Regions from separate parts of the Enterobacter chengduensis genome, predicted to be linked through region 2. Evidence: predicted binding sites of a transcription regulator. Region 2 holds the regulator's gene; the other holds the start of a gene.
What was found. Region 2 encodes LexA, which represses DNA repair genes until DNA is damaged. Its sites were predicted from a motif close to TNCTGTATGTACATACAGNA; they were not measured.
Positions count from the first base shown of each region.

Region 1 (12,602 bases), on a different replicon from region 2:
TGCCCAGGAATAACAGTCTGATTACTGGATAAATCCTGACCTTTACCTGATTTACTCAGGATCACTTCTGCCTGTGGACCAGTTATGTATCTGTTCGTCGAGCGCTTCAAGATGCTGATCAATGCTTTCTGCGAGTCGCTCACTTTCAGTCTCCAGCCAGCCGCTTAATCCGTCCCACTCATAGCACATCTCTTTCAGCTTTTCCGACATAGTCCGAAGTTTATTGCGCTGGCTGCGGGCAACCTTCAGCTCCGTTTTCCACGGATTGTTTCTCACGGCCATATAGACCTCAGCGTGATTTTGTTCGGTACCATCCAGCGCTCCAGCTCTTTCTCCGCCGGTGTTGAGGATCCCGCCACATCATGTACATCGAGAACAATGTCTTGCGCACGGTCGTAGTAAGCCTTCACCAGATGAGACAACGAGGGGCTGCGTTCCGTCCACGCCCACAACATTCGCTGGATGTCATAGTCCCGTATATCCTGCTGGGACCAGAACTCATACCATGCACGCAGTGTCTCCGGTGTCTGAAATGCCAGGTCGATTTCAGCCTGCCCCACGCGGTTCTGGTACTTCTCTTCCTTTTCACGGTGTCGCCGTGATTCCTGACGGGAATAAAGATTATCCTCGCGCACTTCCCGCTGCGTGTGGCGCTCTCTGATGCTGAACGCCTGCTCCGGAAACAGGTTCTGCACCATGTTGGTACCGAGCGGAGGGTAACACAGGCGACCGCGGCTACTGATCAGTATGTCAAACGCCTCTTCATATCGGGCCAGAGAAATTTTATCGCCCTTCAGCCAGTACGCCCCGCGCACCTGGTTGATCGCCTTTCCACTAATTTTACTGCTACCAGTCAGGAACCGGAAAAATGCTCTGGAATAGGGATACGGCTGCGGGTGTCGGCTTCCGTACCGCCCGCCCCCCTCTTCTACGGCAATAATGGCTCGTAACGCTGCCTCACGCTCCGGCAGTTGCGTGACAAGAGAAAGGTGACGAGGGATCATCAGGCCACCTCCATGCGCAGCGTTGAGAGAATATCGAATATTGAGTATCCATCACTGTCCAGCCTGCTGGTCAGGCTCAGCACATGGTTTATCACAGCAGCGTCAGATTGTGGGCATGAGCGGATACAGGATACTTCCTGCCCTTTTCTCCAGACCAACAGCATGATCCAGTCCTGACTAAACTCACCAGGACTACACAGAACCACTTCAAATCGGCCATGAGTGGGCGAAAAACGGATCTGCACGGGAAATAAGCCCCCGAACTCGCTACGATACTCCCCGTTAACATCCCAGTTTTCAGGCGCACTCAGTGCCCCCATAACAGCGTGTGTCATCTCACGGCGGTAGGAGTAACCAGCGGCGCGGCAGGTTTCGAAATCTTCACCGATCATGGAGGAAAGCTTAAAGTTTGGCATATTCATCAGATATCTCCTTATTGCCGCCCCGTAGGGCGGCTATCCTTATCAGGCGGCAATTGCCGCGTTGTCAGTGTCGGTATCGGTGCTGTCTTTTGCATCAGGCTGCGGTGACTGTAACCATGCAGGAACCCAACGGTTCTGCTTCATAAAGAACTCCGCATGCACTGCCGCGTCGCCTTTCTTCATTTTTTCTGCGTCAGCAGCGGCACCAGTCAGACCTGCATCTTTAAGTGAAGTGACTATCTGTGAATGTTTCAGGCTACCGAAGTAGTTCTCTTTTGTAGGCTGCCACCAGTCGCGAAGGTGAAAACCTATCGCGGCCTCAACCGTATCGAGAGGGCTACGTGATGTGTGTCCATTATCACGCGTCTGTACACCATCTACGGAACAAGCCGCACAGAAGGCCAGCAATGACATCAGTACCTCTCCGTTCAGGGCGAAGAAGGTCGTGAAGTCCTTCTCCCATCCTGCTGGCAGCAGGGTTTTCAGGCGCTCTTTTTCGGTCATCAGGGCTTCAAACGCTGCGCCTTCTTTACCGGATGGGGCGTTCTCAGTGAGGCTGCTGTGAGAAACGGTCAGGTTGATACGGAACGGATGCGGCGTGGTCACACATCCAGCAAAAACGCAGGTACACATACGCCAGACCATAAGCGCCACAGCCTTTTCAGGTTGCTGCATTAGCGCGGCCTGTACCGCCAGAGTGCGCTCGGATGACATTTTGGTGAGCAGCGGGATGCTGATCCCTTCTGCTGCATCAGGTCGATGCATATGAGTCACGGCAGGAGACTGCGCGGAATCCTCTCCGTTACTGTCATGGTCAGGTAAATCAGACATGCGGCATATACCACGCTGAATACGAAGCGCACCGTGCATGTAGCTCACCACCACGCCTGATTTTGCTTTCAGATCTTCTGTCCACCCACGAAGCTCAGCGGCATGTTCAATGAGGGATATTTCGCTGCTAATGGCCTCGGCTTCATCACTGTCAGGATCCAGAGCGTTAAATTTGTCGGACAGTTCATCGATACGGCGGCTGTCATCTTCGCTGTAGATTGCATCTGGCTCCGGTAGAATGCGGTAGTCCTTTCCGTCAGGTCCGTAAAGGTTAATTGCAGCCAGACGTCCGGTACCCCACATCCAGCCCTCTTTTTGATGGATTTCCTGAGCGATCAATTCAAGTTTTTCCAGTACCAGACGTTCAACAAGCAGACTGTCTACTGTTCCGTCCCCTTCCTGCTCACTGAACAGATCTTCACGGACAATTCCGCCTGCGGCTTCATAAACTTCCCGCCCGATAAATGCGAAACGTGGATGCGAGACAGAAATTTCACTTTCCGTAATACGATTTTTAAGTGCGTTTACGGTAGTGCGTCCCCATTCCTCCTTTACGCTTTCGTAAACAGCAACCTGACGCTCAGGATCGCTTTCAAGACACAACACCTGACACTGTTCAACATCAAGCTGACCTTCTGCCAGAAGTGCAAGCAGTGACGGGGCAAGACTGGCAAGTTTGAGCATGCGCTGGACGTGGCGGGAACCGTACCCAAGCACCTCACCAATCTGCGCGGGAGTTTTTCCCTGCGCCGCCAGTGTACCAAACGCTGTGATCTGCTCGGCAGGGTGCATGGTTTCAAGCTCGTTGTTCTCGGCGTAAGAAGCCTCAACAGCAAGCTCGTCGCTGACACGTTTAACCGGAACCTGATAATCTGGTTTGATACGCCCCATTTCAGACATGAGCGTCAGCGCAGTCAGACGCCGACCACCTGCTGCCACACCGTATTTTCCCTCGGGCAGGGCATGGACAACCAGATTGTGAAGCAGTCCGAGGCTTTCAATGGAGTTAGCCAGTCGCTTAACGCTCTCGGTGGTGTAGGGCATCGTGCGTACGTTCAGCGGTGATTTAATGAGATCGGTCAGCGGAACATACTCAATGACTGCCGCATCGAGGGCTGTTTTCAGCGCCTCGTTTCCGGCAGTTTTATTCTTACTGGTTTTTTTTGGTGCTTTTGATTTAACATCTGCAACTGTCATGATTTAGTACCTCTCAGTATTAATGATTGTCTTGCCCTGCGGAGTGACAGCTCCGACAGGGCCCCTTCTTACTGCTGTTTTCTGGCTCTGTAACTGGCAAGAGCGCGGTTAAGCAATGCCCCCACGTCGTTCTCAAAGTTCCACGCGCACTTCGTCAAAAACCCTTCTTCACCCCGCACAACAAGCTGAAAATAAGTACCCTGATCGTTCTCAATACTGACGTTGGTGTACTGCGCCACCAGAGCGGTCGCCTCTTCACGGGTAAACGGCCCCTGAGGCAGCACCACGGGTGCAGTGACAGTACTGCCATTCAATAGAGCCGCCAGTTCGTTTTCTTCGGCGGTGGGTTCGCGCAGCAGCACTGGCTGATTCAGAAATTCCTGTAATGTTTTTCCCACTGAATACTTCCTTTAAAAAAGTGGCTGGTTTTAAAACCCATCACCCGTTGAGTTACGGGAGCCGCGGTTTTGACGTTTCGCGGGAACCTGCTGAACTTTCCCGGGGGATAAAACATCACCCGTTTGAGAACCTTCGCCGCAGGTGCGTAAACGACACCGGCCGAGGCAGATGTCCGGGGCGGACGCAAAAAGTTTTTGCCTGCAAAAAGTTTTGGTGGCCGTGCGTCAGCATTCACCCTGGACAGCCACGAGGACTGTGGCGGTCTCAGCACCCGGAGGAGGGACTCAAAGGGGTGTAAAAGGACCGGATGGAATGGGCAGGGACACGCCGCAATGACGGGAAGCCGCGCGCGGCGAAACGACATTGCCCCCTACATCACGACGGGGTATTTACGGCGTGATGCAGGGAGCGCAGGAAACGGCGCGACTGAGCGGCGCAGCCGGAACGGCTGCTGCAAGCGATGGGGGTTGCGTCATGGGATGGACACCCGCTGCCCCGCAGGGGCCGGGCAGAGACAGCTTTGCTGGCTCTGTGCGAAGCATGACAGCCCGCCCGGACGCCCACTGCAACAAAGGCAATGAGTTTGATTTACAGCATATCTTACTGAAAAAATTACTTTTTATTTGCCTCGGCCATTTCGGAATATTGTGGATCGCTGGCTTTCGGCAACTGCTGGCTAAGCTGGCGGTAATGGCGCAACCTTTCCAGAAAATATTCGCGAAGCTCTTCGGGCACCTCTCGTGCCACAATTTCCGGCACCACTGGCTGATTTAGCCGCTCTTTAAATGCCACACCTGACGCGGCCAGGTCTACGGCGATCCTGTCCTGATCCTCTTTTGAACGTACCGAAAGATTAAATTCGCTCATGTTTTTCCTCTCTTTCACGCGCCTGCAACGAGATCGTTGCTGACTTTTTCTGCCGGGGCGGTTTGTAACTGCGCCGCAGGCGCGGTAACAACCGCCGGCAGGCAAAGCCTGCCAGGGTTTTTCGCGCGGGCTAACAGGCGGATGATACCGCCTGCCAGGTTATCAGTTACCTTTTCCACCCTGCAAAATGAAATGACCGCCGATATACACCGCACGCTGGCAGGTCATGTAATAGCATATTTCGTCGATCACCTGCTCCGTTCTTAATTCCCGTTGACCATTTTCACGTCGACGGGCGTTAATAATATTTTTGTACTGACGCAGGATGTCACGGGTCTGTGGATCAAGTTTCATTTTTATTCTCCTTTGTGGCGGGGCCCTGCCCCGCCTCTGACATCAACCGTTGAACACGTAGCCATCCAGAAATACCAGACCATCCAGGAACAAATCCCGCGCCCAGGCTCCCATATCGAAATAGCAACGCAGCGATTCCGGAATGTCATTGAGAAGGCCGCACTCTTCTGCCATAGTCCAGGCGTAGTCCTCTTCGCTCTCAGCTTCTCCGCAATAAGCATCCTCGAAGGCGTCATAATCACACTCTCCGGAGTATTCCACCCAGGCAATAAATGCAGCATCCATACCGTCTTCTACTGCGCGCTTGTAGGCTTCAATGAAATTCCAGTCAACGGAAGATTCGGATGCAAATGCTGACGGGATCCCTTCCCAGTCCTGGAACATGAGTTCCGGGTCGGATTCATTGGCGTGCAGCTCGTTGCAGGCTTCCAGAAACTCTGCTTTATCATCAAAGTCGGTGAGGTCAAACCATTTACCGTAGAGGCTACCGCAGTTGTATTTGTGGTATGTACCTACATAAATCGCCGGGGTGGTAGTGTTCATAAAACTCCTCCAGTGTCTGTGTCGTCTGAGTTCCGGCTTACGCCGTGCCGACACGACAGCCCGACTTCGAGCGGAAGATGCAGGGGCGACACCGGAGGCCGCAGCGCAGATAAACAGCGATGACGGTCTGGACGGTTCTCCCGCGAATATTGAGCGGGAGAACGACGGGAAGAACGGCATCAGGCGTAAAAATCTGCGACCGGGCGAGGATGGCGGCGGAGCGAACCCTTGCATCTGAAGCGATCGGGCTAAAGTGAAGGCACGGCGTTAGCCGCAGACCGCACGGACGTTTTCACCTGCGTCCCCGTAACATCGTGGAGGGGGCGCCGGTAAAGCGGAGCGTGCGACATCCTTTTCGCAATAAGGCGGGGCGCATTGCCCCGCCCAAAATCAGGCGGCAATCCGGATGCCGGAGAAGGATTTCATCATCGCGTCAATCTCGGTTCGTGCGCTGCTGACCACATCCCGCAGCCAGTGTCTGTCAAACCAGTCGCGGGATGGGCTGTCAGGGTGACGAAGGGCATAAGGCACGTGGGTCTGCCCGACTGTACGGCCATTGCATTCCAGACGGATTTGCAGACGGCGAAAGGTTTCCTTCCCGTCGAGTACCGCTTTAAGACGCGCGTCGAGCGTCTCATTATCCCACTGCGCATCATCCTGCACCTGCTCCACTTCCGTTACTGTCAGGAGGAAATTACGGGTTCGGCGGGTAAATACCAGCGGTTCAGCGGCGGGGCGCAAGGCTTCCATCAGGCGGTATCCGGCGGATGCCACGCAGCTACAGACGTGGTTAATCTCGTCACGCAGGGCTTTCAGCAGACAGAGGATATGTTTCGTGGACATAGCCTCAGGGCAATTATCATATTCAAGCGAAATGGTTCCGGCATGAGCCTTACGATGCCCCAGCGAATTACGATAAAGGCGGACAATCAGTTCACTTCCTGCCAGTAATGACAGCAGCACCTTCATTGCCTGATCGGACATCAAACCACGCAGTGCAATCTCAGGTAACAGACGCTGCAACTGTAAAGCATCGAGCTGGCCATAGAACGCAACGCCTTCTCCTCTGGAGTAATTCAGGCTTGTATCGATATCCATGTTGGCTGGCCAGCCGCGGGCTACGAGCGTGTTTCGGGTATGACGGTGCATAAAGCGGTAAGCAATGGTCATGATATTCTCCTCTTCTGAATGCGGCGACGTCTTCGCCGTGCCGACACGACAGCCCGACATCGAGCGGAAAATGCAGGGGCGACACCGGAGGCCGCAGCGCAGATAAACAGCGATGACGGTCTGGACGGTTCTCCCGCGAATATTGAGCGGGAGAACGACGGGAAGAACGGCATGAAGCATTAAATCACTGCGACCGGGCGAGGATGGCGGCGGAGCGAACCCTTGCATTTGCAGCGTTCGGGCTAAAGTGAAGGCACGGCGCTCACATCCGCCGCGCCAGCGCGGCATAAAAAGCGGAGTTAACGACATCCTCTTTCGCTGTGAATTGTCACCGGTTGCCGGGGACGCTCCCCCGGCCGTTCTCAGGCTACCAGCGCGTCTTTCAGTGCGTAGACGTCATTCCTTGCTTCCTTTACGGAATCGGGTTCAGGCCGCCCGGCCTCCCAGGCCATTCCGGCGCGATGCTCCAGCTCACACTCATAGTCGCGCAGGACGCGTGCAAGTAAAGCTGCGGGTACACTCACCTGACGGTTTGCCGCTTCCCGCTGATGGGTCAGGAGATCGCTGACAGTCAGATTATTTACCCCCTCCTGGCGGTATTGCGTCATTTTCATTTCACCAAGCGCCTTCATCACCGCCCGGATTTCAGCCTCGTCCGGTTCTGGCTGGGTTTCACGGCAGGCCACGCTAATCCCCTCTTCCGTCCAGACCAGCAGGACCAGGGGTTCGTCAGACGTGAACATGGTTTCAAGCTGTACACAAAGTTCTTTGCGGGTTCCGTACATTTTTTTATCTCTTTCGTAAGTGGTTACAGGCCGGGCATCAGCCCGGCAGGGTCAGTCAGCCCTGAAAGGTTTCGTCCAGCACCAGGGCTTCGCGGTAGGCTTCCAGAAGCAGGGTGTTGATCCGGCGCAGGGTCTGGGCGGCCATACGTTCAGCCAGCGTTGCCGCGTCGTGCCGGTGCTGAGATTCGAGGCGGTTCAGCAGCATCCGCACGTCACACATGGCATTGCTGAGCTCGGCCACGTCCGCGCGCAGGGATTCAAGGCCCGGGTAGTTCATGCCGCCTCCGGATAATCAGGGTAAAACGTACCGTCATTGGCCGCCGGCATCCTTCTCGCCCGTTCAACCTGTGCCAGACGGCGAACGCCGGCGGCGTGGTACTGCTCAAGCATCTCGATCCCGATATAGCGGCGGCTGGCTTCGGCGGCGGCCACGCAGGTGGAGCCGCTACCGGCGAACGGGTCAAGGACAATGGCCCCCGGACGCGTGAGCGATTCAATCAGTGGCCGCAGGCTCTGCACCGGCTTCTCCGTCGGATGGTGTCTGTTGCCCGTGTATTTCCAGGGGATCACGTCCGGGATGGGGCGGTCCGGGGTTTGCGGTCGCCCCTTCGCGAGCAGGTAAGCGTTCTCATGGGTGTAGCCCACGAACGTTGATTTGGAGGCATAACTCTTCGCAAAAACGATATGGCCAACAACGCGGAACCCGGCCGATTTCCACGCATTGAGAAACAGATCTGCGCGGTTCCATGCGTAAAAGCTCACCATCAGACTGTCGTTTTTGAGTACGCGGTACATTTCGTGGCACGCTGGCTGAAGCCATTCCGACGAATTGTCCCCGGCCAGAGTGCGACCGGTACGGTCCTTAAAGCCAACCAGATACGGGGGATCGGTAAGAATAAAATCAACGGCACGTGCCGGAAAACGGGACATCACCTGCACGCAGTCACCCAGGATATAACGGGACATAGACACACTCCTCTCTGATATGCGGCACCCTGTTGCGCCGTGCCGCCACAAAAACCCGGCTCTGAGCGGAGGGCGCAGGGGCGACGCCGCAAGCCGCAGCGCAAGCCTTTCACGGGCTGAATGCACCGTGAAAGGTGCGAACGGGTGAGGACGGAGACAACGTGAACCCTTGCGACCGCAGCGGCCGGGTTAGCGTGAAGGCACGGCGTTGAACACGCCGCCGGCTGGCGGCAGAAAGGCGGAGGGCACCGACATCCTTTGGTACTGATTCTGGTAGCTGAAGTAGCCTCCCGTGTATGACAGAATGACCATAAGTGCGTGTCAGTACACCACTTTGTAGGATCATAAGCCTGGTATGTTTTGGGACGCCTCCGGTCGGTGGCGTCCTTTTTTCCGTTAGCCCCCCTTTACGTGGTCGATAGCGAACTGCAATGTGTCCCAGTTAAAACCGATGCAGGCATCATGGCTGTGGTAACAGACACGCATGGCTTCAGCAATCTCCCCCTCTGTCAGGCTGTCATTGAGGGACATAAAGTCATCAGCCAGCCAGAACGTTCCCATACACAGCGCATCCTGCGGATACTGCTGTAGCCGTGCGATGTGATCTGCCACGGTTACTCCCTCGCGGCAGGCAGATAGCGACGGCAGCACACGATCGGCAATGTCATTCCAGTTCCACTCTTCGTCCTCCGGAACTGCCTCTTGAATAGTGCCGGTTTCCACACCCGGCATCAGGGAAAGCTGCTCCAGCACCTCCCCCAGGTAAAGTCGTTCTCCGCAGGCATCCTCACTCCACAGATAATGGTTGTTGATATACACGGCAAACTCGCCGTTGTTGAGTTCAATACAGGTCAGTCTGAACATGGCTGTGTCCTAAGCATCCGGCACCCAGTTGCACCGTGCCGACACGACAGCCCGACTTCGAGCGGAAGATGCAGGGGCGACACCGGAGGCCGCAGCGCAGATAAACAGCGATGACGTTCTGGACGGTTCTCCCGCGAATATTGAGCGGGAGAACGACGGGAAGAATGGCATCAGGCGTAAAAATCTGCGACCGGGCGAGGATGGCGGCGGAGCGAACCCTTGCATCTGAAGCGATCGGGCTAAAGTAAAGGCACGGCGGGGAACTTCTTTAGGCAACATAGAGTTAAAAAATGGGCAAAGCAAAAACTTGAAAGTACACTCAATAAAGTAATAATACTGTATATAAATACAGTTCGGAGGTGCCTATGTTTGAATTATTGCGTGTCGATTGCGAGCCGGAAATTATCCCAATCCCTCTTTATAGCGAGGGATGCCCGGCGGGGTTCCCGTCCCCGGCGCAGGACTATGTCGAAGCCGAACTTGACCTCAACGATTACTGTATATCCCGACCCAGTTCGACATATTTTGTGCGAGCTATTGGTAATTCCATGACTGATATTGGGCTACATTCTGGCGATCTGATGATTGTTGATAAAGCCGAAAATGCACACCACGGCGATATCGTTATAGCTGAGATTGAAGGTGAATTTACTGTTAAGAGATTATTGTTGAAACCGAGACCAGGGTTACAGGCAATGAATCCAGCCTACCCTACTCTATGGCCAGAACCTGAGCAGCTACAAATTTTCGGTGTCGTAACTGCCTTTGTACATAAAACCCGGGGACATGACTGATGTTCGCCCTGGCAGATGTGAACAGCTTCTATGCGAGTTGTGAGAAGGTCTTTCGTCCTGACTTACGTGATAAACCGGTGGTCGTTCTTAGCAATAATGATGGTTGTGTAATAGCCAGATCGAAGGAAGCGAAACAGCTTGGGATCAAAATGGGGATTCCCTGGTTCCAGCTGAAGACAATGCAGTTCCCGGAGAAAGTGCTTACGTTTTCCAGCAATTATGAGCTTTACGCGAGTCTGAGCAACCGGGTCATGGCACATCTGGAAGAACTGGCGCCCCGCGTAGAGCAGTACAGCATCGACGAGATGTTCCTGGACATTCGCGGCATCGATGGCTGTACCGACTTTGAAGATTTCGGCCGGCAGCTGCGCGAGCACGTCCTAAGAGGAACCGGACTGACAATTGGCGTTGGGATGGGGCCAACAAAAACTTTAGCAAAATCAGCGCAATGGGCTTCAAAAGAGTGGCCGCAATTTGGGGGCGTGCTGGCCCTGACTACTGACAATCTTCGTAGGACGGAGAAACTGCTCTCACTGCAGCCAGTAGAGGAAATCTGGGGGGTTGGTCGCCGCATAGGCAAAAAGCTGAATACATACGGCGTGACGACTGCGCTACAGCTGGCGCGCATGAATCCTGCCTTTGTACGCAAAAACTTTACCGTAGTGCTGGAGCGAACCGTACGCGAGCTGAACGGTGAGGCCTGTATATCTCTTGAAGATGTACCGCCCGCGAAGCAGCAGATTGTCTGCAGCCGATCATTCGGGGAGCGCATCACCACTTACGAAGCGTTGCGGCAGGCTATCTGCCAGTATGCCGAACGCGCGGCTGAAAAACTGCGGGGAGAGCATCAGTTCTGCCGGCACATATCGGTCTTTATCAAAACCTCCCCTTTCGCAGTCAACGAAGCGTATTACAGCAACGTGGCCAGTGAAAAACTTCTTGTGCCTACCCGTGACACCCGGGACATCATTAACGCCTCAGTAAAGGCCCTGGATCGTATCTGGATCGACGGGCATAGATATGCAAAGGCTGGCGTAATGCTGAATGACTTCACCCCTACGGGAGTAGCACAGTTAAATCTTTTCGATGACGTTAAGCCGCAGGAACGAAGCGAGGAGCTTATGAAAGCCCTGGATGGCATAAACCATTCAGGGCTCGGGAGGGTATGGTTTGCTGGCCGCGGAATTGCACCAGAATGGCAAATGAAAAGAGAGATGCTTTCTCCGGCATACACGACCAGGTGGTCCGATATCCCCAAAGCCTCAATTTGAGTATCAGAAGAGGCCTTTCATTTTGACCCGGGCCTCTTCCAGTCGACGCTGCTCATCATCTTCAGCAATTTCAGGCTTGATTGCAGAATCAAAATTTCCTGCGCCCAGTTCTGCAAGCACATCACGGATATTGGCCTGGGATGGCTTCCATCCCGTTGTCTGACTGATTAAACCTACCAGGCTATCCGCCGTGAAACTCTTATCCAACAACAGCGCAAGTAAGCCAGGAAGCCGCGGGTCGAGGTGGTGAAGTGCTAAGCCGGAAATAAGCGCTCTCCTATATAAATCTCCTCTATCGTTCCGTGGGACAGAATCAATAATGTCTAAAGACACATTGTCCGCCACCTGGTCCGGATGAAGATAAACAGTAAACTTCTTCCGTTCCTCGCTCACAGTCCTATTCCCCTTTAAATGCAGCGATGGCTTCTACGAGTGATGTTTGCGGTGAATCCATCATGACAACCTTCGAGCCCAGATGTTGCCATGCTGCTTTAACAGCATCCTCGATCAGTGGCGCACCGCCACCAACAATATAAACGCGGTTAACGTCCCTAAACCCAGCCAAGTCATCGACAACCTGGGCACCCAGTGTAGCGATCGCGCTATCGATGGTATCCAACACCAGTGCCGTCTTGCTTTCGTCGTTGATAACCTGCCGGACGAAGTCAGCGTTTGTACGCTGTTTGATAAGTTCATCGGCGACCATAGCACTCGTGTTGCTGGAAGCCATTTTTAACGCCGTGAGTGCAGCGTTCGTTACCAGCGATACGCCGATATCAGAATTTCCGTGTATCGCGCTGACAGAGTCGAACTGGCCAACGATAACGCCAACGTCGAGAGTTGTACCTCCGAGGTCAATCACCAGAGACTTTTCGAACTGCCCTACATTGTCTTTCACCAGACGTTCAAATACGGCAGGCAAGGATTCTGGCATGACTTCGACGTGCTCGATGGTAAACACCTCGCCTTTGTTCAACTTGACTGGACGCATCAGGTTGTCGATTTTCCTCTGAATATTCAGCTCATTCTTCTGACAATCCCTTGTGTAGAACTCACTGATAGGCAAAGTAACAGTCAGTGAGACAGGCTGAGGTTTCAGCCCGCTGTTCAGAAGTGCATGGTGAACCGCCAGAAC
Region 1 covers NZ_CP043319.1:37,720-50,321, reverse strand. The annotation lists gene FY206_RS24945 (hypothetical protein) at 52-282, opposite strand; gene FY206_RS24940 (plasmid SOS inhibition protein A) at 273-1,004, opposite strand; gene psiB (conjugation system SOS inhibitor PsiB) at 1,004-1,426, opposite strand; gene FY206_RS24930 (ParB/RepB/Spo0J family partition protein) at 1,469-3,454, opposite strand; gene FY206_RS24925 (DUF905 family protein) at 3,523-3,768, opposite strand; gene FY206_RS24920 (DNA polymerase III subunit theta) at 4,466-4,720, opposite strand; gene FY206_RS25410 (hypothetical protein) at 4,735-4,899, opposite strand; gene FY206_RS24915 (hypothetical protein) at 4,883-5,074, opposite strand; gene FY206_RS24910 (antirestriction protein ArdA) at 5,117-5,617, opposite strand; gene FY206_RS24900 (hypothetical protein) at 6,008-6,787, opposite strand; gene FY206_RS24895 (DUF1380 family protein) at 7,150-7,572, opposite strand; gene FY206_RS24890 (hypothetical protein) at 7,628-7,849, opposite strand; gene FY206_RS24885 (DNA methylase) at 7,846-8,538, opposite strand; gene FY206_RS24875 (hypothetical protein) at 8,935-9,402, opposite strand; gene umuD (translesion error-prone DNA polymerase V autoproteolytic subunit) at 9,768-10,196, shown strand; gene FY206_RS24860 (Y-family DNA polymerase) at 10,196-11,467, shown strand; gene FY206_RS24855 (plasmid partitioning/stability family protein) at 11,471-11,860, opposite strand; gene parM (plasmid segregation protein ParM domain-containing protein) at 11,865-12,602, opposite strand, start outside.
Region 1: umuD (translesion error-prone DNA polymerase V autoproteolytic subunit) is a predicted target of LexA. The motif match lies at 9,737-9,756, and genes of this name have one in related genera.

Region 2 (19,030 bases):
CCCCGACCATCGCCGAAGCAAAAGCGCTGTTCGCGCTGGCGAAAAGCAAAGGCCTGACCGTTACGCCGTATCAGAACCGTCGCTTTGACAGCTGCTTCCTGACGGCGAAAAAAGCGATTGAAAGCGGCAGGCTCGGCGACATCGTGGAAATTGAAAGCCACTTCGATTACTACCGCCCGGTGGCGGAGACCCAGCCCGGCCTGCCGCAGGACGGCTCGTTTTACGGCCTGGGCGTTCACACCATGGACCAGATCATCTCCCTCTTTGGCCGACCGGACCACGTGGCGTATGACATCCGCAGCCTGCGCAATAAAGCCAACCCGGACGACACCTTTGAAGCGCAGCTGTTCTACGGTGACCTGAAGGCCATCGTCAAGACCAGCCACCTGGTGAAGATCGACTACCCGAAATTTATCGTTCACGGCACCCGAGGCTCGTTCATCAAGTACGGTATTGACCAGCAGGAGACCAGCCTGAAGGCCAATATCATGCCCGGTGAGCCGGGCTTTGCCGCGGACGATTCCGTGGGCGTGCTGGAGTATGTGAACGACGAGGGCGTAACGGTCAGGGAAGAGCTGCAACCGGAAACCGGCGACTATGGCCGCGTGTACGATGCGCTGTATGAAACCCTCACATCCGGCGCGTCGAATTACGTCAAGGAATCTGACGTTCTGACCAACCTGGAAATCCTTGAGCGGGCCTTCGAACAGGCTTCTCCTGCCACGGTAACCCTCGCGAAATAAGCAAAAACGGCTCCTCTGCGCTTGTTCATAATTTTTGAACAGAGGAGTCAATTTTCACCCTCTATCATCCCAGACCGTTTGCGTCCACACTTACTCCATCGAAACGAACTGAGGGTGAAAACAATGATCTACTTACGCAAAGCAAACGAACGTGGTCACGCGAATCATGGCTGGCTGGACTCATGGCATTCATTCTCGTTTGCCGACTACTACGACCCGAACTTCATGGGCTTCTCCGCACTGCGCGTGATTAACGACGACGTGATCGATGCAGGACAGGGCTTCGGTACCCACCCGCACAAAGACATGGAAATCCTGACCTATGTGCTGGAAGGGGCGGTTGAGCACCAGGACAGCATGGGCAACAAAGAGCAGGTTCCGGCGGGCGAGTTCCAGATCATGAGCGCGGGTACCGGGGTGCGTCATTCCGAGTACAACCCGAGCAAAACGGAAAAACTGCACCTGTATCAAATCTGGATCATTCCAGAAGAGACCGGCATCACCCCGCGCTACGAGCAGCGCCGCTTTGACGCCAAACAGGGCAAACAGCTGGTGCTGTCCCCGGATGCGCGTGAAGGTTCCCTGAAAGTGCATCAGGACATGGAGCTATACCGCTGGGCGCTGGCGAAAGATGAACAGTCCGTGCATCAGATTGCCGCTAACCGCCGCGTCTGGATCCAGGTGGTGAAAGGCGAAGTGTCCATCAACGGCACCAAGGCAACCACCGCCGATGGCCTGGCCATCTGGGATGAGCAGGCGCTCTCCGTGCATGCGGACAGCGAAAGCGAAATTCTGCTGTTTGACCTGCCGCCGGTCTAAATAATTTCTCAACCTTCCCTTTAAACGGGGAAGGTTGAGCTTTGTCCGTGATAAACTGAGCAAATCTCTCTCTTCAAGATTTCTCAGGACGATGAAAAAGAAACGCCCCGTACTTCAGGATGTCGCCGATCGCGTCGGTGTGACCAAAATGACGGTCAGCCGGTTTTTACGTAACCCGGAACAGGTTTCCGTGGCGTTGCGTGGCAAGATTGCCGCAGCCCTTGATGAACTGGGTTATATCCCCAACCGCGCACCCGATATTCTCTCCAATGCGACCAGCCGCGCGGTGGGCGTTCTGCTCCCTTCCTTGACCAACCAGGTTTTCGCCGAAGTATTACGCGGAATCGAAAGCGTCACCGATGCGTTTGGCTACCAGACCATGCTCGCCCACTACGGGTACAAGCCGGAACTGGAAGAGGAACGTCTTGAATCGATGCTTTCCTGGAACATTGACGGCCTGATTCTAACCGAACGAACCCACACTGCCCGCACGCTCAAAATGATTGAAGTGGCCGGTATCCCGGTGGTGGAGCTGATGGACAGCCAGTCGCCGTGCCTCGACATCGCCGTCGGCTTTGATAACTTCGAAGCGGCGCGCCAGATGACGGCGGCCATCATCGCCCGCGGGCATCGTCATATCGCCTACCTGGGTGCGCGTCTTGATGAACGTACTATCATCAAACAGAAGGGATACGAGCAGGCGATGCTCGACGCGAGCTTAACCCCGTACAGCGTGATGGTGGAGCAGTCCTCTTCCTACACGTCGGGTATTGAGCTGATGCGTCAGGCGCGACGCGAGTATCCGCAACTGGACGGTATTTTCTGTACCAACGATGACCTTGCGGTCGGCGCGGCGTTTGAATGCCAGCGTCTGGGGCTCAAGATCCCTGATGATATGGCGATCGCCGGTTTCCACGGCCACGACATTGGCCAGGTGATGGAGCCGCGTCTGGCGAGCGTCCTGACCCCGCGTGAACGTATGGGCCGCATTGGCGCAGAACGCCTGCTGGCGCGCATTCGTGGCGAGACGGTGACGCCAAAAATGTTAGATTTAGGTTTCACCTTGTCACCGGGTGGATCTATTTGAACTGACAAATTTGAAGTAGCTCACACTTATTCACTTCGCGCACGTTTGGATATTGCTTCTCTTTTGCCCCGGCAGGACAATGTTACCGATAACTGTTACCCGTAACAATTGACTGAGGGACACCCTTTGAGCACGACTAATCACGATCACCACGTCTACGTCCTGATGGGCGTTTCCGGTAGCGGGAAATCAGCCGTAGCCAGCGAAGTGGCGCATCAACTCCAGGCTGCGTTTCTTGATGGCGACTTCCTCCACCCGCGCAGCAACATCATGAAAATGGCCTCCGGCGAGCCGCTGAACGACGACGACCGCAAACCGTGGTTGCAGGCGCTGAACGACGCCGCGTTTGCTATGCAGCGCACCAACAAAGTTTCGCTGATCGTCTGCTCCGCGCTGAAAAAAACCTACCGCGACCTGCTGCGCGACGGCAACCCGAACCTCTCTTTCATCTACCTGAAAGGGGACTTCGAGGTCATTGAAAGCCGCCTGAAGGCGCGTAAAGGGCACTTCTTCAAAACCCAGATGCTGGTGACGCAGTTCGACGCGCTGCAGGAGCCGGGTGAAGACGAGAAAGACGTTTTAGTGGTTGATATCGATCAGTCACTGGAGGGTGTTGTTGCCAGCACCATCGAGGTCATCAATAAAAGGCAGTAAGTTTTGAGTACATTAACGTTAGTTTTGACAGCAGTGGGTTCGGTTTTGCTGCTGCTGTTTTTAGTAATGAAGGCGCGTATGCACGCCTTTGTTGCTTTGATGGTGGTGTCTATTGGTGCAGGTCTCTTTTCCGGTATGCCGCTCGACAAGATCGCCGCGACGATGGAAAAAGGGATGGGCGGCACGCTGGGCTTCCTGGCGATTGTGGTCGCGCTCGGCGCGATGTTTGGCAAGATTTTGCACGAGACGGGCGCGGTCGACCAGATTGCCGTCAAGATGCTGAAATCCTTTGGCCACAGCCGCGCGCACTATGCGATTGGCCTGGCGGGCCTGATTTGCGCCCTGCCGCTGTTCTTCGAAGTGGCCGTTGTGCTGCTCATCAGCGTCGCGTTCTCCATGGCGCGCCATACCGGCACTAACCTCGTGAAGCTGGTCATTCCGCTGTTTGCGGGCGTGGCGGCGGCCGCAGCGTTCCTGCTGCCGGGGCCTGCGCCGATGCTGCTGGCATCCCAGATGCACGCCGACTTTGGCTGGATGATCCTGATTGGCCTGTGCGCCGCAATTCCGGGGATGATTATCGCCGGTCCGCTGTGGGGCAACTTCATCAGCCGCTACGTTGAGCTGCACATTCCGGACGACATCACCGAGCCGCACCTTGGCGAAGGCAAAATGCCGTCCTTTGGCTTCAGCCTGTCGCTGATCCTGCTCCCGCTGGTGCTGGTGGGCCTGAAAACCATCGCTGCACGCTTTGTGCCGGTAGGCTCTACCGCGTACGAATGGTTTGAGTTCATCGGTCACCCGTTCACGGCGATCCTGGTGGCGTGTCTGGTGGCGATTTACGGCCTGGCGATGCGTCAGGGGATGCCGAAAGACCGCGTGATGGAGATCTGCGGTGCCGCGCTGCAGCCTGCGGGGATTATCCTGCTGGTGATCGGTGCCGGTGGCGTGTTCAAGCAGGTGCTGGTGGATTCCGGCGTGGGTCCGGCTTTGGGCGAAGCGCTGACCGGAATGGGCCTGCCGATTGCGGTCACCTGCTTCGTGCTGGCGGCGGCGGTGCGTATCATCCAGGGTTCCGCCACCGTGGCGTGTTTAACCGCCGTGGGTCTGGTGATGCCGGTGATTGAACAGCTGAACTACTCCGGTGCCCAGATGGCCGCGCTCTCTATCTGTATCGCGGGCGGTTCGATTGTGGTCTCTCACGTAAACGACGCGGGCTTCTGGCTGTTCGGTAAATTTACCGGCGCCACCGAAGCGCAAACCCTGAAGACCTGGACGCTGATGGAAACCATCCTCGGCACGACGGGTGCGATTGTCGGGATGATTGCTTTCACGCTGCTGAGCTGAATGCGGTGATTTAAGAAGGCTCAAAAATAAGGCCCGGTAGCGTTAACGCTTACCGGGCCTTTATATTATGCGGAATGTCAGGCCGGGTCAGGTGAAGCCACCACCCGGCTTTTTTACATCACTCGCCCTGCGTCGCGCTCTCAATCGTCAAGCGCACGTCTGAGGTAATCAGCTCTGCCAGCATCTGGTAAACCTTCAGCGTCTCTTCCGGCTCGGCATCGCCCGTATCGCTGATGAAGCCTTCATCACGCAGCGTCAGCACCAGGGAACTGAAGACCGCTTTGTCGAAGAATTCAGGGGCGTTAATGCCGTGCAGAACGGACAGGCGCTGGGCCAGCGTCCGGCTCTCTTTCTCCAGCGTACCGCGGTTAATAGACGGGTTCGCACTCAGCAGCCAGAACGTGATGGCGTAGCGCTGCAGCGTTTCGCGCGCACCTGCTGCCAGCAGCTGCAGGGTTCGGGAGCGAGACGGATTAATGTGCAGCTCGTCATTCGTAACGGTGATCAGCCCCTGACGACGAAGCTCTTCCGTCAGTTTGTCCAGCTCGCCCGCCAGCTCGTCTTTACTCCAGCGCAGGAACAGCTCCGCTTTCAGCATCGGGTAAAGCGTCTCAACGTGACGCAATAGCTCCTGACGTGAAATACGGCGATGCTGGGTGATGATAGCCGCCATGAGCGACGGCAGCATCAGCATGTGGGTGATGTTGTTGCGGTAGTAGGTCATCAACACTGCCTGCTCGCGCGGCAGAATGATGATGTCGCCGATGGTGTCCTTTTCGACTTCAAACTTGTTCATCTGCAGCGCGTGATCGATAAGCTCGCTGGCGGTCGCAGAAGGCACGGTTGAGTCAACGGAATACGGCACGTTGCGCATCATGTCTAGGTAGCAATCCAGCTGCTCTGTAAGCTGTTCGCGGGTCAGCGAGCGCTGACGCGAAGCCAGCAGCGCCGTACAGCACAGGTTCATGGCGTTAGCCGCACCCGCGTTGTTAATGCGCACCATCAGTTCGGACGCAATGCCGTTGACCGTTGGTGTCAGCCAGGCAGGGCGAATCGCTTCGATAGGATCGATGGACTCGCGCCACTCCGGAACGTGATGGTTCAGGTACGTCATAAGCGGCATCGGTTCGCCGAAGTTTACGTAGCCCTGACCCAGGTTACGCAGCTTGCTCAGGCCGCGCAGCATCTGCGGCAGGCTCTCTTTCTCTTTGGTCGCCCCGCGTAGCTCTTTGGCGTAGGTGCCCACTTCCATTACGTGCTCATAGCCGATGTAAATAGGCACCAGCGTGATCGGACGGGTTCCGCCGCGCAGCATCGCCTGGATGGTCATCGACAGCGTGCCGGTCTTCGGATCGAGCAGACGTCCGGTGCGCGAGCGACCGCCCTCAACAAAGTACTCAACGGAATAGCCGCGGCTAAACAGCTCGCCCAGATACTCGCGGAACACGGTGGAGTAGAGCTTGTTGCCCTTGAAGGTACGACGGATAAAGAACGCGCCCAGGCGGCGGAAGATCGGGCCCGCTGGCCAGAAGTTCAGGTTGATACCGGCTGCGATGTGCGGCGGTACAAGCCCCTGGTGATAGAGCACGTATGAGAGAAGCAGGTAGTCCATGTGGCTGCGGTGGCAGGGGACATAGACAATCTCATGGCCATCATGCGCCAGCTGACGCACGCGCTCGGCGTTATGAACGTTGATGCCCTGGTAGAGGCGGTTCCACGTAAAGCCGAGAATACGATCGGACAGGCGAATCATCTCGTAAGAGAAGTTCGCGGCAATCTCTTCCATCAGCGCAATGGCGTTCTGCTGGGCTTTCTCATGCGAAATTTTCTTGCTGCGCGCTTCGTCTTCAACGGCGCGGGCAATCGCTTTGGAGGCCAACAGCTTGTTGAACAGATCCTGACGCGCCGGGAGGCGTGGTCCTACTGCCGCCAGGCGCTGACGGGCGAAGTGCATACGCGCTACGCGCGCCAGTTTTTGCGCGATGATTTTGTCGGTCCCGTGCTCGTCCGCCATGCGACGTAGCGAAACCGAAGGGGAGAAGCGCACAAAGCTGTCGCGCCCCAGCCAGGAGACCGCGAAGAACTTCTGGATGCCGTTAAGCATGCGCAGCGGCGGATTCTCTTCACCTTTTTCACGGCCCGGACGACGACCAAACATCACCGATACCGGCACCATCTGCACGTCCAGATCGGGGTTGCTGCGGTGCAGGTCGAGATAGTCATGGAACAGCTTGATGGACTCTTCTTTCGGCGTGTAATAGGTAAACACGCGCGGTCCACCGTGAATGAACACGTAGCGCGGCAGCAGCGTGCCGTCGACTTCCAGCGGTTCAAGCGGGTCAGGTAAATCATGCGCCAGACACTGGGCGCGAAGCGTCAGTAAGTCTGCCTTCGAGTTGTAAGGCAAAACGTACATAATAGGACGCGACGTATCGAGTCCCAATTCCAGCGCGGGTTCTGCTGGGATAGACTTGCTTTTTACCAGGATGCTTAATGGTAAATTAAGTAATTTGTAGTAAATTCGTGGCCAGCCGGACATAAACGATGTAAAGCCTCTGGTTAATAATGCAATTGCGGCGCAAGGATAACAGAAAGCGCGCAAAATTTCTGTTGTTACCCGTCATACTTCAGGCTGTGGCGAAACGCGCTACAGTTCCTGTTACTGACGCTTTTTTTCTTAAAAGGTTCTTTTAATGGCCAATAATACCACTGGGTTAACGCGTATCATTAAAGCCGCCGGCTATTCATGGAAAGGTTTCCGTGCCGCGTGGATCAACGAAGCCGCCTTTCGCCAGGAGGGCGTCGCCGCTATCATCGCGGTGATCATCGCCTGTTTCCTTGATGTAGATGCCGTTACCCGCGTGCTTCTCATCGGTTCCGTACTTCTGGTGATGATAGTGGAAATTCTCAATAGCGCTATTGAGGCCGTGGTCGACCGTATCGGCTCTGACTTCCACGAACTTTCCGGCCGCGCGAAGGATATGGGTTCTGCCGCTGTGCTGCTGGCGATTATCACTGCTGCCATTACCTGGGTCACGCTGCTTTGGTCACATTTCCGATGAGCCTCGAGGAATAATTAAGTCCCTGGTTTTTTGTGCAGTTTTTGATTCCAAAATCACCTTTGACTGTATATACTCACAGCATAACTGTATATACACCCAGGGGGCGGAATGAAAGCGTTAACGACCAGGCAGCAAGAGGTGTTTGATCTCATTCGGGATCATATCGGCCAGACGGGTATGCCACCCACGCGTGCGGAAATCGCGCAGCGTCTGGGTTTCCGTTCTCCAAATGCTGCCGAAGAACACCTGAAAGCGCTGGCGCGTAAGGGCGTGATTGAGATTGTCTCGGGCGCGTCACGCGGTATCCGCCTGCTGGTGGAAGAAGAGACCGGCATTCCGCTGATAGGCCGTGTTGCTGCCGGTGAGCCTTTACTGGCTCAGCAGCATATTGAAGGCCACTATCAGGTCGATCCTGGCATGTTCAAACCGAGCGCTGATTTTCTGCTGCGCGTCAGCGGCATGTCGATGAAAGACATCGGTATCCTCGATGGCGATCTGCTTGCAGTGCATAAAACTCAGGATGTGCGAAACGGCCAGGTGGTTGTGGCGCGTATCGATGACGAAGTGACCGTTAAGCGTCTGAAAAAACAGGGTAACAGCGTACAGTTGCTGCCTGAAAACAGCGAGTTCTCACCCATTTTGGTCGACCTCCGCGAACAGAACTTCTCTATCGAAGGACTGGCGGTTGGGGTCATTCGCAACGGTGAATGGCTGTAACCTCTTCCTGACAGGCTATGGCGCCGCTGTAGCCTGCTTCATTCCCCACTTCCGGTATTTTTCATGTCACTGCTGACGGCATCCGATAAGGCATTGTGGCGTCTTGCACTGCCGATGATTTTCTCCAATATTACCGTGCCTCTGCTTGGGCTGGTTGATACTGCCGTTATCGGCCATCTGGATTCACCAGTTTATCTTGGCGGCGTGGCGATTGGCGCGACGGCAACCAGCTTCCTGTTTATGCTGCTGCTCTTTTTGCGCATGAGCACCACCGGACTCACGGCGCAGGCGTATGGTGCGAAAGACCCGCTGCGTCTGGCGCGCGCGCTGGTCCAGCCGCTGATCCTTGCGCTTGGCGCGGGGACGTTAATCGTTTTATTGCGTGCGCCCCTCATCGACCTGGCGCTCCAGGTTGTTGGCGGCAGCGAGGCGGTGCTGACGCAGGCGCGACGTTTCCTCGAAATCCGCTGGCTCAGCGCCCCCGCCTCGCTGGCCAACCTGGTTCTGCTGGGGTGGCTGCTGGGCGTACAGTACGCCCGCGCCCCGGTGATTTTGCTGGTGGTGGGCAATCTGCTCAACATTGTGCTGGATGTCTGGCTGGTGATGGGCCTGCACATGAACGTGCAGGGCGCGGCGCTGGCGACGGCAATCGCCGAATACGGAACCTTTATTATTGGCCTGTGGATGGTCTGGCGGGTGCTGGCGATGCGCGGGATCTCCCTGGCGCTGCTCAAAACCGCATGGCGTGGCAATATCCGTAAGCTGCTGGCGCTTAACCGGGACATCATGCTGCGTTCGCTGCTGCTTCAGCTCTGTTTCGGTGCGCTAACCGTCTTTGGGGCCCGGCTAGGGCCAGAAATCGTCGCGGTCAACGCGGTACTGATGACGCTCTTGACCTTTACCGCCTACGCGCTGGACGGCTTTGCCTATGCGGTAGAAGCGCATTCCGGGCAGGCGTACGGCGCGCGGGAAAGCGGGCAGCTTCGGGACGTCTGGCGGGCAGCCTGCCGGCAGTCTGGGCTGGTGGCGCTGGCATTCGGCCTGGTTTACGCCTGCTTTGGCGAGCAGATTGTCGCGTCGCTTACGTCTCTCCCTGCGCTGCGCGAGCTGGCGAGCCACTATCTCATCTGGCAAGTCATTTTACCGGTGGTCGGCGTCTGGTGTTATCTGCTGGACGGCATGTTTATTGGCGCAACGCGCGGGGCGGAGATGCGTAACTGCATGGCCGTTGCGGCGGCAGGGTTTGGCCTGACGCTGCTGACGCTCCCCTGGCTGGGCAATCACGGTTTATGGCTGGCGCTTGCGGTGTTTCTCTCTCTGCGAGGCCTGTCGCTGGCCTTTATCTGGCATCGCCACTGGCAAAACAATACCTGGTTCTCCTCCCGCCACGATATATCGTGACGGTTAAAGATTCCGAATATGAAATTAACCGCCGAATCCTTAACTACAATAAATATCACGTCCAGCAGAAAAGAACGTAACGGACGTTACGACCCGACGCTTAACTAAGAGGACACGATGATGAATAAAGACGAAATCGGCGGCAACTGGAAGCAGTTCAAAGGTAAAGCGAAAGAAAAGTGGGGTAAGCTGACCGATGACGATATGACCGTCATTGAAGGTAAACGCGATCAGCTTGTCGGTAAAATTCAGGAACGTTACGGCTATGCGAAAGATCAGGCGGAAAACGAAGTCAAAGACTGGGAAACCCGTAACGACTACCGCTGGTAACGCGAAATAACCCACAGGGCGGCTCTAAGCCGCCTTTTCTTTTGCCGTTAACGCGGCTTTTTCTTCACCAGTATAGAGTGGTCATGTTGGCACGCATCCTGGTGCCGACAGGCTTCCACCTCAACACACGCTGAACACAACCCGTGTGCTTCAATCACATTATGCCGCAGGGCAAAGCCCATTCTTGCCGCCAGCGTATGCATAATGTCTTCCACGCCTTCCGCAGCTTCTTCTTTCACCACGCCACAACGGTCGCAGATAAACATAGCGGATGTGTGAGTGGGCTGATCGAAAAGATGACACAGCACGTAGCTGTTTGTGGACTCGACTTTGTGGACAAAACCCTGTTCCAGCAGGAAATCCAGCGCGCGATACACCGTGGGTGGTTTCGCCTGCGGCTCGCTTTCACGGAGCAGATCTAACAGGTCATAGGCGCTGATTGCACCCTGTTGCAGACTCATCAGGCGTAACACTTCAAGGCGCTGCGGAGTCAGGCGCACATTGCGTTGCGCGCACAGCTTTTCGGCCTGCGCTAACAGCTCTTTTGTGGACTTATCCATGTAGCACCCCGGATGTAATAGGACGGAAAACCCCCACTTTACCATGTTCTGGTAAAAACACCGAGATCCGCCAGTCTGTGCTATACCTGACCCATCGCAAACCGGGAGATTCATAATGAAAAGACCTGACTGTATTCGGCACTGGCGCGACGTGGAAGGCGCGGATGATTCGACCTATCCAGATAGCGATGAGCGGTTTTCTATCGGCGCACCGCTGGCTCGCAAGCTCGGGCTCGGGCGCATCGGCATTCATCATGAGCGGCTACCGCCCGGGCGCAGAACGTCCTACCCGCACGCGGAAAGCGATGAAGAAGAGTTCGTTTATGTGCTCGAAGGTTATCCGGAAGCGTGGATTAATGGCTATTTATGGAAACTTGAACCGGGCGATAGCGTGGGATTTCCTGCCGGAACGGGCGTCTGCCACACCTTTATCAATAACACGGACGACGAGGTGCGGTTGCTGGTCGTTGGCGAGGCCAGCAAGAAGCACAATCGCATCTACTATCCGCTTAACCCGGTCTATGCCGCCACCCGCGAGGATCGCTGGGTAGACCACCCACCCCAGTTTTTTGGACCGCATGATGGAAAACCTGGGAAAAAATAATTTCCTCTTCTATAAATATTGAGGGCCGTCACAAAATATAACAGGCCGTAAGGGAGTTTTACTTAGGGACAGAAATAGCGGGTCTTTTACTCCTTATTCACAGCAATAGTTCGTTCCTGTTTGGGTGATAACAGACAGGGGTTATTTCATAACAGACTATAACGGGCATACTGTGAAAAAAAATTTTAAATTTTCGGTGGTTAGCATCGCTGTTTCCTTGTTTATGGCAAATCAGGCGGGAGCAGCCAATACCTGGACAGAAGCGCGCAGTGATGCGATGGGGGGGACGGGCGTTGCGGCAGGAAGCTATGGCAGTGCAGTATTGATAAACCCGGCACTGCTGGCAAAGGCAAAGCCCGATGATGATGTCACGGTTATTCTGCCATCAATTGGCGCTCAGATTTCGGATAAGGACAATCTGCGCGATAAGATTGATGATATCAGCGACGATGTCAGCAAATATCGCAGCACGCTGGAAAGTATCAATCTTTTCGATCTCTTAAATCCCGCAAGCCAGGCCTCCAGGCAGGTCTCCGCAGCGGCGGGCGATCTTGCTAATCAACTAGCTTCGCTGAAAGGAAAAACCGCCAGCGGTAAAGCGGGCGCAGGGATCGCTGTCAGCATTCCTAATGACGTGTTATCCGTAGCATTCGTCGCAAAAGCGAATGCGCGTGCCCGCGTGAGTTCTTACATCGATCAGGGCGATATTGACACATTACGCGGTATTGAGGCCGTTCCAGCCACCGCGTTAGCGGCAAATCCGAATGATTTGAAGTCAAAAGGCTTTGGTCGCGCGGCGATCGTTTCGGACTATGGTGTGGCGGTGGCGCGTCAGTTCGACATTAGCGGCGTACCGGTCTCGGTCGGTATCACGCCTAAGCTGCAAAAAACCTGGCTCTATAACTATACGGTTTCCATCTACAACTTCGACAGCGGGGATATCAATAGTAGCCGCTATCGCAATGATGATACGGGCTTTAACGTCGATGCCGGTCTTGCTGCTGACTTTGGCGAGAGCTGGACTGTCGGTTTAACCGGAAAAAATCTCTTCTCCCGTGATATTGATACGAAGAAAGTGGATGGCGTGCGCGATACTTATCAAATCAGTCCTGTGGTGACCGCCGGTGCCGCCTGGCACAACGATCTCGTCACGCTGACCGCCGATGGCGATCTGACGGAAACCAAAGGCTTCAAGAGCGAAGATACGTCGCAGTATGTTGGCGTCGGTGCCGAGGTAACGCCGCTGAGCTGGCTGGCGGTGCGTGCAGGCTATCGCGCGGACGTGAAGGGGAACGACAGCAACGTCTTTACCGGCGGTGTTGGCTTCGCGCCGTTTAATACCGTGCATGTTGACCTGATGGGCCTGTACGGTGAAGACGAAACCTGGGGCGCCGGGGCTCAGCTGAGCATGACGTTCTAAAGTCTACCGGAGGCGCTGCGCCTCCGGCTTTTCTTTGTGCTATAGTAGCGCCCCTTTTCCACCGGATGCTTAAAACTTCGCCATGTCGTCAGAATCACAGACCGCTTTCCCTGCACACCGTTTCTCCATTGCGCCGATGCTCGACTGGACGGACAGACACTGCCGCTATTTCCTGCGCCAGCTCTCCCGCCATACGCTGCTCTACACCGAAATGGTGACTACGGGCGCAATCATCCACGGGAAGGGCGACTATCTGGCCTATAGCGAAGAGGAGCATCCGGTAGCCCTGCAGCTGGGCGGCAGCGATCCGGCCGCGCTGGCGCAGTGTGCGAAGCTGGCGGAAGCGCGCGGCTATGACGAGATTAACCTCAACGTTGGCTGCCCGTCCGACCGCGTGCAAAACGGCATGTTTGGCGCATGCCTGATGGGCAACGCGCAGCTGGTGGCGGACTGTATCAAGGCGATGCGCGATGTTGTTTCCATTCCGGTGACGGTCAAAACCCGTATCGGCATTGACGACCAGGACAGCTACGAGTTCCTGTGCGATTTCATCAACACGGTGTCCGGCAAAGGCGAATGCGAGATGTTTATCATCCACGCCCGTAAAGCCTGGCTCTCCGGCCTCAGTCCGAAAGAGAACCGTGAGATCCCACCGCTGGACTATCCGCGCGTGTATCAGCTAAAGCGTGACTTCCCGCACCTGACGATGTCGATCAACGGCGGCATTAAGTCGCTGGAAGAGGCCAAAGCGCATCTGGCACATATGGATGGCGTGATGGTCGGACGCGAGGCGTATCAGAACCCGGGCATTCTGGCGATGGTCGATCGCGAAATCTTTGGCGTTGAAGGCGCAGACACCGATCCGGTTGCCGTCGTGCGCGCCATGTACCCTTACATTGAGCGCGAGCTGAACAACGGCACGTATCTCGGCCACATTACCCGCCATATGCTGGGCCTGTTCCAGGGCATTCCGGGCGCGCGGCAGTGGCGTCGTTACCTCAGTGAAAATGCGCATAAAGCCGGTGCCGATATTGAGGTTCTGGAGCATGCGCTGCGACTGGTCGCAGATAAGCGATAACTTTCGCTAAAAGTTCGTCAAATTCACCACGCCCTGCCTGTTGTTGCAGGGCGTTTTGCTTTCATAACAATGGGTTAAGTTTGGCATGATTCTTGTAATACAAACTGTATTACTCGGGAACTCGTGGGAGATCGCCATGCTGGAACTACTTTTTGTGATTGGCTTTTTTGTCATGCTGTTAGCGACAGGCGTTTCGCTGCTCGGCATTCTGGCTGCGCTTGTCGTGGCGACGGTGGTGATGTTTATCGGCGGGCTGTTTGCCCTGACCATTAAGCTGCTGCCATGGCTGCTGCTGGCCATTGCGGTGGTGTGGGCGATACGGGCGATTAAATCGCCAAAACTGCCGACTTATCAGCGCAATAACCGCTTCCGTTACTAAGGTATTGAGGGGTTCGTCACATACTTGTAACTTTCCCGGCAGCATGGCTTAGAACAGAATAGGATTTACTTATCGAATCTGTCACTATGGCTGCCGCTACAGAATTCATCGTGCTGTACCCTACATACAGCCGAACTAAAAAAAGAAAGGGCTTCCCACGGGAAGCCCAATTTCTTTTTGGGGCTTAGGGAATCAGCAGGCTCGATCCCTGGGTCGCCCGACTCTCCAGCACCTCATGCGCGCGCTGCGCATCGGTCAGCGCGAATTTCTGCGCGTCGGCTACGTCCACCTTAATTACGCCGCTGGCGATCAGCGAAAACAGCTCGTTGCTGGCTTCCTCGAGTTCTTCCCGGCTGGTGATGTAACCCTGCAGGGAAGGGCGCGTCACGTAGAGCGAGCCTTTCTGGTTCAGAATGCCCAGGTTAACGCCCGTCACCGCGCCAGACGCGTTCCCGAAGCTCACCATCAGCCCGCGACGCTGCAGGCAGTCCAGCGACGCCTCCCAGGTATCTTTGCCCACCGAGTCATACACCACGCGCACTTTTTTGCCGCTGGTGATCTCCTTCAGCCGCTCAACGATGCTCTCTTCACGATAGTTAATCACCTGCCAGGCACCCGCCTGCAGCGCGCGCTGCGCTTTTTGGGCGTTGCCCACGGTGCCGATCAGCTTCGCGCCCAGGGCTTTTGCCCACTGACAGGCGATGAGCCCGACGCCTCCCGCCGCGGCATGAAACAGGAACTGCTCGTCGGGTTTAATTTCATAGGTTTTGCGCAGCAGGTAGTAAACCGTCAAACCCTTCAGAAACGACGCCGCCGCCTGTTCAAAGGAGATAGCGTTGGGCAGCAGGGCGGCTTTATCCGCCGGAACGTTGTGGACGGAGCTGTAAGCGCCCAGCGCAGATTGCGCATACACCACGCGGTCGCCCTCTTTAATATGCTTCACCGCGCTGCCCACTTTAATGACGACACCGGCCGCTTCGGTGCCCAGGCCGCTCGGCATTGACGGAGGCGGGTAGAGACCGCCGCGAATGTAGGTGTCGATGTAGTTTATGCCGATGGCTTTGTTTTCAACCTGGATTTCGTTCTCGCCGGGCGCGGCAGGGGTAAACTCCACCGCTTTAAGTACCTCAGGGCCACCATGCTTGTGAAATTCAATACGTGTTGCCATGATCTCTCCAGAAAGAAATTAGCTGGGGTGACATTAGGGTCGGGTGTCATATTTCAACTTGTATGATAAAGTTTCGACCCACTCTTTATCTCGGTAACTCCATTCACTATGGCAGGAAACAAACCCTTCAACAAACAGACTGAACCTCGCGAGCGTGATTTCCAGGTCGCAGGGTTAAAAGTCCCGCCGCACTCGATTGAAGCGGAACAGTCGGTGTTGGGCGGTTTAATGCTGGATAACGAGCGCTGGGACGACGTCGCCGAGCGCGTCGTGGCGGAAGATTTCTACACCCGCCCGCACCGCCACATCTTTACCGAAATGGCGCGTCTGCAGGAGTCGGGCAGCCCGATCGATCTGATCACGCTGGCTGAATCGCTGGAACGTCTTGGGCAGCTCGACAGCTGCGGCGGGTTTGCCTATCTGGCAGAACTGTCAAAAAACACACCAAGTGCGGCAAACATCAGCGCTTACGCCGATATCGTGCGCGAACGTGCCGTTGTCCGCGAGATGATCTCGGTGGCGAACGAGATCGCCGAAGCCGGTTTTGATCCGCAGGGCCGCACCAGCGAAGACCTGCTCGACCTTGCCGAGTCCCGCGTCTTCAAAATCGCCGAAAGCCGCGCCAACAAAGACGAAGGCCCAAAAAACATCGCCGATGTCCTCGACGCCACCGTTGCCCGTATCGAACAGCTGTTCCAGCAGCCGCACGACGGCGTCACCGGCGTGAACACCGGCTATGACGATCTCAACAAGAAAACCGCTGGCCTGCAGCCGTCGGATTTGATTATCGTCGCCGCGCGTCCGTCGATGGGTAAAACGACATTTGCGATGAACCTCGTCGAAAATGCGGCGATGCTGCAGGATAAGCCGGTACTCATCTTCAGTCTTGAGATGCCCTCCGAGCAGATCATGATGCGTTCCCTGGCGTCGCTGTCGCGCGTGGACCAGACCCGCATCCGTACCGGCCAGCTCGACGATGAGGACTGGGCGCGTATCTCCGGCACCATGGGCATTCTGCTGGAAAAACGTAATATCTACATCGATGACTCCTCCGGCCTGACGCCGACGGAAGTCCGTTCCCGCGCGCGCCGTATCGCCCGCGAACACGGCGGCATCGGCCTTATCATGATCGACTACCTTCAGCTGATGCGCGTCCCGTCGCTCTCCGACAACCGTACGCTGGAAATTGCAGAAATTTCCCGCTCGCTCAAGGCGTTAGCCAAAGAGCTGCACGTGCCGGTGGTGGCGCTGTCGCAGCTTAACCGCTCTCTGGAACAACGTGCCGACAAGCGCCCGGTCAACTCCGATCTGCGTGAATCCGGCTCCATCGAGCAGGATGCCGACTTAATCATGTTTATCTACCGTGATGAGGTTTATCACGAGAACAGCGACCTGAAAGGGATCGCCGAAATTATTATTGGTAAACAACGTAACGGCCCGATCGGGACGGTGCGTCTGACCTTTAACGGACAGTGGTCGCGTTTCGACAACTACGCCGGTCCTCAATATGATGATGAGTAATTTCTAAGGAATTCAAATGCAAGCGGCAACTGTAGTCATTAACCGCCGCGCTCTGCGACACAACCTGCAACGTCTGCGTGAACTGGCGCCCGCCAGCAAGCTCGTTGCAGTCGTGAAAGCGAACGCTTACGGACACGGTCTTCTTGAGACCGCGCGAACGCTCCCCGATGCCGACGCCTTTGGCGTCGCCCGTCTTGAAGAAGCCCTCCGCCTGCGCGCGGGAGGGATTACCCAACCGATTCTGCTCCTCGAAGGCTTCTTCGAAGCCGGCGATCTGCCGACCATTGCCCAGCAGCATCTGCACACGGCGGTACACAACGAAGAACAGCTGGCCGCGCTTGAAACCGCCGAGCTGAGCGAGCCGGTGACGGTGTGGATGAAGCTCGACACGGGCATGCACCGTCTGGGCGTACGTCCGGAAAGCGCGGAAGCGTTTTATCAGCGTTTATGCCAGTGCAAAAACGTGCGCCAGCCGGTGAATATTGTCAGCCACTTCGCCCGTGCCGATGAGCCCGAGTGCGGCGCGACCGAGCGGCAGCTGGATATCTTTAATACCTTCTGCGAAGGCAAGCCGGGGATGCGCTCGATTGCGGCTTCCGGTGGGATCCTGCTGTGGCCGCAGTCGCATTTCGACTGGGCGCGGCCTGGCATCATTCTTTACGGCGTGTCGCCGCTGGAGAACAGGCTCTGGGGGCCGGACTTTGGCTTTAAGCCCGTCATGTCGCTGGTTTCAAAGCTGATTGCCGTGCGTGAGCACAAAGCGGGAGAGCCGGTGGGCTATGGCGGCACCTGGACCAGCGAGCGCGACACGCGTCTCGGCGTGGTGGCAATGGGCTACGGCGACGGTTATCCGCGTGCCGCACCGTCGGGTACGCCGGTTCTGGTCAACGGGCGCGAAGTGAAAATCGTCGGCCGCGTGGCGATGGATATGATTTGTGTGGATCTGGGTCCGGAAGCCCAGGATAAAGCGGGCGATGATGCGGTGCTGTGGGGTGAAGGACTGCCCGTTGAGCGCATTGCTGAAATCACGAAAGTGAGTGCTTACGAACTTATTACGCGCCTGACGTCTCGTGTCGCGATGAAATACATTGATTGAACCGCCAATGGAGTGAGGTTATTAACCTCGCTCCAACTTTATTAACATTCTCTCGACCTTCTTCCGCTTCCGGTTTATTGTTGAAATCCCTGCCTCATCGAATTCCGGAGAACCATCGCGTGTTTCAGAAAGTTGACGCCTATGCCGGCGACCCTATCCTCTCCTTAATGGAGCGTTTCAAAGAAGATCCTCGCAGCGACAAAGTGAATCTCAGCATCGGTCTGTATTACAACGAGGAGGGCATCATTCCTCAATTAAACGCCGTTGCTGAAGCCGAAGCGCGTCTGAATGCGGCTCCACACGGTGCTTCTCTTTATCTGCCGATGGAAGGGCTGAACGCCTATCGCAACACCATTGCGCCGCTGCTGTTCGGCGCCGATCACCCGGTGCTCGCGCAAAAACGCGTGGCGACCATCCAGACGCTGGGCGGCTCGGGTGCGCTGAAGGTGGGGGCGGACTTCCTGAAAAAATACTTCCCGGATTCAGGCGTGTGGGTCAGCGATCCGACGTGGGAAAACCACGTTGCGATCTTCGAGGGCGCAGGCTTTAAGGTCGGGACCTATCCGTGGTTCGACAGCGAAACTAACGGCGTGCGCGTTGAGGCGCTGCTGGAAAAACTGCACACCCTGCCGGAGCGCAGCATTGTGCTGTTGCATCCGTGCTGCCATAACCCGACCGGGGCGGATCTCACCCACGATCAGTGGGATGCGGTGATAGAGGTGCTTAAGGCCCGCAACCTGATCCCGTTCCTCGACATCGCCTATCAGGGCTTTGGCGCGGGTATGGAAGACGATGCTTATGCCATCCGCGCGGTGGCCAGCGCCGGGCTGCCTGCTCTGGTGAGTAACTCCTTCTCTAAAATTTTCTCCCTCTACGGCGAGCGCGTTGGCGGTCTGTCCGTGGTGTGTGAAGACACAGAAGCGGCAAGCCGCGTGCTGGGCCAGCTGAAGGCGACGGTGCGCCGTATTTACTCCAGCCCGCCAAACTTTGGTGCGCAGGTGGTGGCGACGGTTCTCGGTGACGAAAAGCTGAAAGCCAACTGGCTCG
Region 2 covers NZ_CP043318.1:323,400-342,429, forward strand. The annotation lists gene FY206_RS01530 (oxidoreductase) at 1-743, shown strand, start outside; gene FY206_RS01535 (pirin family protein) at 867-1,562, shown strand; gene gntR (gluconate operon transcriptional repressor GntR) at 1,654-2,649, shown strand; gene gntK (gluconokinase) at 2,776-3,303, shown strand; gene gntU (gluconate transporter) at 3,307-4,647, shown strand; gene plsB (glycerol-3-phosphate 1-O-acyltransferase PlsB) at 4,766-7,186, opposite strand; gene FY206_RS01560 (diacylglycerol kinase) at 7,341-7,709, shown strand; gene lexA (transcriptional repressor LexA) at 7,818-8,426, shown strand; gene dinF (MATE family efflux transporter DinF) at 8,490-9,827, shown strand; gene FY206_RS01575 (CsbD family protein) at 9,948-10,157, shown strand; gene zur (zinc uptake transcriptional repressor Zur) at 10,205-10,717, opposite strand; gene FY206_RS01585 (cupin domain-containing protein) at 10,833-11,321, shown strand; gene FY206_RS01590 (conjugal transfer protein TraF) at 11,494-12,741, shown strand; gene dusA (tRNA dihydrouridine(20/20a) synthase DusA) at 12,824-13,819, shown strand; gene pspG (envelope stress response protein PspG) at 13,956-14,198, shown strand; gene FY206_RS01605 (quinone oxidoreductase) at 14,383-15,366, opposite strand; gene dnaB (replicative DNA helicase) at 15,475-16,887, shown strand; gene alr (alanine racemase) at 16,904-17,983, shown strand; gene tyrB (aromatic amino acid transaminase) at 18,103-19,030, shown strand, end outside.